Regions from separate parts of the Sessilibacter sp. MAH3 genome, predicted to be linked through region 2. Evidence: riboswitches for the same ligand, from Rfam matches in the RefSeq annotation. Region 2 holds a riboswitch; the other holds the start of a gene.
What was found. Region 2 has a riboswitch for thiamine pyrophosphate ahead of thiC (phosphomethylpyrimidine synthase ThiC). Riboswitches for the same ligand answer to the same signal wherever they lie in the genome.
Positions count from the first base shown of each region.

Region 1: linked by a shared signal. The riboswitch ahead of ACYQ2C_RS02010 (TonB-dependent receptor) and the one ahead of thiC (phosphomethylpyrimidine synthase ThiC) in region 2 are both predicted to bind thiamine pyrophosphate.

Region 1 is NZ_BAAGIE010000002.1:102,588-105,766, forward strand. Features, by position in the region: gene fadB (fatty acid oxidation complex subunit alpha FadB) at 1-1,430, opposite strand, end outside; TPP riboswitch at 1,668-1,766, shown strand; gene ACYQ2C_RS02010 (TonB-dependent receptor) at 1,847-3,179, shown strand, end outside.
Region 2 is NZ_BAAGIE010000036.1:16,318-19,496, forward strand. Features, by position in the region: gene thiC (phosphomethylpyrimidine synthase ThiC) at 1-1,563, opposite strand, end outside; TPP riboswitch at 1,631-1,731, opposite strand; gene ACYQ2C_RS16735 (response regulator) at 2,101-2,784, opposite strand; gene ACYQ2C_RS16740 (cache domain-containing protein) at 2,871-3,179, opposite strand, start outside.

The sequences.
Region 1 (3,179 bases), on a different contig from region 2:
GTTTTAGCAATAGCGGCGTCTGAGGTTTTGGTACCCTTAATAACTTCAACCAACGGCATTTTAGGAACCGGATTAAAGAAGTGCATACCTAAAAAGTTTCCGGGTCGAGCAAGATTTTCAGACAAATAATCGATTGAAATCGTAGATGTGTTGGTAGCTAAAACGGCGCTATCGGAGATTTCTTTTTCTACTTCGGCCAATACCGCTAATTTTACTTTGGGATTTTCAACAACCGCTTCTATCACTAGGTCGATTTTATCAAATCCGTCGTAGGTTAATGTGGGCGAAATATTGGCAAGTACTTTTGCTTTTTTATCGGCGTTAATTCGGCCTTGATTTTCTAGACGTGCAAGCAGTTGTGTGGCTTCATTAACACCGAGGTCAATACCGGCTTGATTGATATCTTTCATAATAATCGGCGTGCCTTTATAAGCCGATTGATAAGCGATACCGCCACCCATAATACCAGCGCCTAAAACCGCCGAGTGACTTACAGGCTCTGAAGATTTTGCGTATTTTTTAGCAATTTTAGCCACGGCCTGCTCGGCTAAAAATACGTTAATTAATTGCTTGGCAACTTCGGTTTTGCCCATTTGGGCGAAATATTTCGCCTCTATTTTTAATGCGCCATCACGATCAAGATTTGCGCCTTCCTCAATACATTTGACTGCGGTTAAAAGCGCGGGATAATGATGACTAAACGATTTGCTCACCGAATCTTTTAATTCGGCAAATAAGGCTGGATCATTTTCGGGAGCAATCAGAGGTGATTTTTTCTTAGCAACAGCGCCCTGCCAATCCATCTCACCGGCAATCGCTTTCTCTAAAATGACTAAGGCTTCATCCAGCAATTGCTCTGGCTCTACAATCGCATCGATAACTCCAGCACTCAGGGCCTCGGTAGCTGGATAATTGGTTGCTTTGGTAATCCACTCTGTCGCCGTACGAACACCAACAAGTCGAGACATTCTAATGGTGCCGCCAAAACCCTGAATAATACCAAGATTGGTTTCTGGCAAGCCAATGGTCGAACGTGGGGTGGCAATTCGAAAATCACCCGCGAGGGCAATCTCAAGACCACCACCCAAACAATAACCGTTGATGGCAACTACGGTTGGTACAGGTAGGTCTTCTAATTTATTGAAAATATCAAAGGTAATGTGCTCGATATTCGCGATTAAATCGGGCATGTCTTGGGAAAACATTTCTCCGAATTCTGTAATATCAGCACCAACCACAAATGAATCTTTGGCACTGGTCACTACAACACCGCGGACACTGTCATCGGTTGTGAGCATTTCTAAGACGTGTTGCAATTCTGCCAAGGTCGCCTTATCAAATTTGTTGATAGGCAGATCTTGGCGATCAAAACGTAATTCTACAAAGCCATCGGATAATGAATTCAACGATAAGGTCGCGCCTGAAAACATAATTGAGCCCTCTCACAAGCTGGTATTAAAATTTTTTGAGCGTGAAAATCCAGTCTTTTTGATATCCCCTAGACCTCGCAGCTCAATGACATAAGGATCGTTCAATCACGTTAACATTAGTCAGTTGATAACAGCAACGATCTAAGACAGTTGCCATCTGTGAATGTCACCAGTTCCACAAGAATGTATTTTTGTGCCGGCTCGGCTTTCAATTTTTACGTTTGCCGTTACAATAGCCGCGATCCTAAGGGGTGGCTTATGCCTGAGATGCAATTGCGCGAACCCTTATGACCTGATCCGGTTAATGCCGGCGTAGGGATAGGAACACATCACGAATTTCCGCCTGTTTCGCATTTGCATTCCGGGTCTCCGTAACAACGCTGTATCAGCGTGTTAATCGTTAATTGGAGGCTCTCATGAAGTTACCGCACAAACCGCAAATCCACAAAGCTCATTTACCTAAACTTAGCATTGCCAGTGCTGTTGCCTCGTCTTGCTTGTTGTTCAGCTCTGCATTAATAGCCGCTGAAAACACCAACAATAACAGTATTGAAGAAATTGTAGTGACCGCTGAACTGCGCGAAACCAATCTTCTAAAGCAGGCTTCCAGCGTTAGCATTTACACCCAAGCGGATATCGAGCGTCAAAACGCTTCACACCTTGAGCAAGTCTTGTTAAACGCTCCCAATGTGAACCTAGCCAGTGGCGCTTCGCGCGGGCGTTTTATTCAAATTCGCGGCATTGGTGAGCGCTCCGAGTTTGTTGAGCCGGTTAACTTCTCGGTTGGTGTATTGGTAGATGGCATCGACTTTACCGGTATCAGCACGGCAGTAACGGCAATGGATGTTGAACAGGTAGAAATTTTGCGCGGTCCGCAAGGAACCGTTTACGGAGCTAACGCTTTGGCCGGTCTTATCAATGTTAAAACCAACGATGTATCCCCAGAGCTTGGCGGCTCGATTAAAACCTCTTTTGCGGAATACGATACGCGCTCGGTTGAAGGAATTTTGAATGTTCCGCTCAACGATAATTTGGGCGCACGAATCGCTCTGCAAAAAAATGAAAGCGACGGCTACATTGAGAATACGTTTTTAAATCGTGACGATACTCAAAATATCGATGAAACCGTGGCAAGAACCACCTTTTCATGGCAAGCCACTGAGCAGTTAGCCCTCGACCTAATCTTATTTTATGCCGACGTCGATAATGGTTACGACTCGTTCTCTCTCGACAACGGACGTCAAACCCAAACCGATCAACCCGGACATGATCGTCAAGAAACCTTTGCTGCCGCTCTAACCTCGACCTGGTCATTGGATAACGGTCATCAATTTATTGCTTCTTTAAGTCAGGCTGACTCCGACACAGAATACGGTTTTGATGAAGACTGGACGTTTGTGGGTTTTTGCGACGGTCTTGCCTGCGACGAAGATGTTGTTGGCTTCCCGCTGGAATACTCATCGTTCGATAATTTTATTCGCGACAACAAAAACACCGCCGTTGATCTGCGTTGGTTATCGGACGAAGGCGACATTACTTGGTTAGCGGGTTTGTATTACCGTGATCAGCAGGTGGATTTACGCCGTGTTTACACGTTTTTAGACAACGATTTTTTAACCGATTATCAAACCCAAAATACCGCGATCTACGGCCAGGTAAGCTTCAGTTTAAGCGATAATCTTACGCTTACTACCGGTGCTCGAATCGAGCAAAGAGACGCCGATTACGCCGACAACGATTCGGTTCGAT
Region 2 (3,179 bases):
GGCTAAATCGGCGGCGTGGGCGGCAATTTTATAGGTAATAATACCTTCTTTAACATCGTCTTTATTGGGTAACCCTAAATGTTCTTTAGGTGTCACATAGCAAAGCATGGCGCAGCCATACCAACCAATCATCGCCGCACCAATGCCCGAAGAAAAATGATCGTAACCCGGTGAAATATCGGTAACCAAAGGTCCTAAAGTGTAAAAAGGAGCTTCGTGGCAATGGTTTAATTGTTCGTCCATGTTGGCTTTAATCATGTGCATGGGTACATGGCCGGGACCTTCGATAATAACTTGCACATCGTGTTGCCAAGCAATTTGAGTTAATTCGCCGAGCGTTTTAAGTTCTGAAAATTGCGCTTCGTCGTTGGCGTCGGCAATGCAGCCGGGTCGTAAGCCATCACCCAGCGAAAAGGTTACGTCGTAGGCTTTCATAATTTCGCAAATTTCTTCAAAGTGCGTATACAAAAAGTTTTCTTGGTGGTGTGCCAAACACCATTTCGCCATAATTGAACCACCGCGCGAGACAATGCCGGTAATTCTGTTCGCTGTCATGGGTACATATCGTAATAATACGCCGGCGTGTATCGTAAAATAATCCACGCCTTGCTCGGCTTGTTCAATTAATGTGTCTCTAAAAATTTCCCAGGTAAGATTTTCGGCAATACCGTTAACTTTTTCGAGTGCTTGATAAATGGGTACACTGCCAATGGGAACTGGCGAATTACGAACAATCCATTCGCGGATTTCGTGAATATTATCGCCGGTGGATAAATCCATTACCGTGTCGGCACCCCAGCGGGTAGACCATACTAATTTTTCAACTTCTTCTTCAATAGACGAGGTAACAGCACTGTTGCCAATATTGGCATTGATTTTTACGAGGAAATTACGACCTATTATCATAGGTTCCAATTCGGGATGATTAATATTGGCCGGAATAACCGCACGGCCCGCAGCCACTTCACTGCGCACAAATTCTGGAGTTATGTACTGTGGAGTATTGGCTCCAAAGTTTTGCCCCGGGTGTTGATTTTTTTGCGCGTCTTTAAGGCATTGTTGTGAAAGTGCTAGGTTTTCTCGAATGGCAATGTATTCCATTTCGGGCGTAATAATGCCTTGGCGCGCGTAATGTAATTGCGTAATGTTTTTACCGGGTTTTGCACGGCGCGGTTTCTTTTGTAAATTAAAACGCAGCGATTCTAAGGCTATATTATTTTTTCGCGTTAAGGTGTATTTTGAGGTGAAATCTGCAAGTTCTTCGCTATCACTTCTATCCAAAATCCATTGGCCACGAACCGAATTTAAGCCTTTTTTTACGTCAATATTACTGTTTGGATCGGAATAAGGACCAGAGGTATCGTAAATTTTGACGGGAGAATTTTCTTCCAGTGAGCCATCGCGAAAATGCGTTGGCGCTAGCGACACTTCACGCATAGCAACGCGAATATCTTTACGGTTGCCCTCTACGTAAATTTTTGTGGAATTTGGAAACGGTTGTGCAGAAATCGTTAATTGTGTGTTATCACACAGATTTTGGTCATTGCGTTTAGAATTTTGCATGCTTTTAAGCCTAGTATTTTCATTTGATAAAAATTACCCAGCATGCGACTCGTCATGGTGTGACAGAAGATACGAAGATCTTGTTTCCTACGCAGGTTCTAACCTGTTCAGGTTCACGGGTTTGGATCAACCATCTCAGCCTTAAAAAAGGCACCCCGACAAGACGCAATAATGATGTGACGGCGATTATTAGACGAGAGTTATTGTATGTCAATAACATTTTTAACGGTGATTTTTAGTAATCGATTAAGTGATTTGGAGAATGGTATGAAAAATTCACGGCCAAATGAATGGCTTACTTATTTTTTAAATGTTGAATTTTTTAAGAATGTTATCTCTGATTTTGTGGCTTACAGGAACCTCTGATTAACTCATCCTTGATTTAATCAGAGGGCAGAAATTGAAAATGTGATGTCCAATTTTTTCACAATTTCAATCACTTACAGTTCTTGAAATTGGCGACACATCCTTGTGTCGCGAGAAACTCTAGGTTAATCCGAGTTTCCTATTGTTAAATTAATCAGAGATTCTTATTTTTTATTTATACACACCAATACCATGATCTATAGCATAGCGAATTAATCCGGCGGAGCTGCTAATGCCTAATTTTTGCTTAATTTTAAGTCTGTGCGCTTCTACGGTACGAACGGATATATTCATTTTTTTGGCAATGTCTTTGTTACCTAAGCCTTCTGTTAACGCGATTAATACATCGGTTTCACGTGCCGTTAAACCGGTTACGGTATTGGATGTGGTTTGGGTATTACCAAACTCACTGAATAAAGTTTTGGCAACACTCGAACTAAAATAGGTTCCACCTTGATGCACGGTTTGCACGGCAAGAATAAGTTCTTCGGGTGGTGCGTCTTTTAAAACATAACCCGAGGCGCCTGCTTGTATAACCCGAGTGATATATTCACGGTTGTCGTGCATGGTAACCATTAATATTCCCACTGTTGGAGCTTGTTCACGAATTTTTACGCAGGCTTCTAGGCCGGTCATTACCGGCATAGAAATATCCAGTAATACTACATCGGGGTTTAGCTCTAAAACCGACTTTAAAGCTTCTTGACCATTCGAGACGTCGGCAAGAACTTTTATAAAAGACTCGCTTTCTAAACTGAATTTTAAACCATCGCGAACCATTGGATGGTCGTCGGCAATAATTAATTTTATTTCTGGCTTAGACTGACTGGTGGTTACTGTAGAGTCGATACTCATGCAATTTATTCTTTTAACGTAAAATATTTATTGAATCTACTGATTAAATTAGGGTTAAGTTAATCAGGGATTCCTATTGTTAATACTTATAATTGTGCTAAATCGTTGGTTTTATTCAAACCTTTTGGATTCAATTCAAACAAGGCTTTAACCAGTGTACCACCTTCTTTTCGACTAGAAACACTGAATTTACCGCCTAACAATTCAACCCGTTCACGCATGTTCATTAAACCAATACCTTTTGAATCTTCTTCGGGAGAAAAGCCGTTGCCATTATCACCCAATTTTAAGCTGATGGATTGCGTTGAGGTGGTAATGCTGAGCGTGAGTTGAGTTGCTTGGGCGTGTTTTCGCACATTGGTAATGGCTTCTTGCACGACGCGATAAATGGTAAT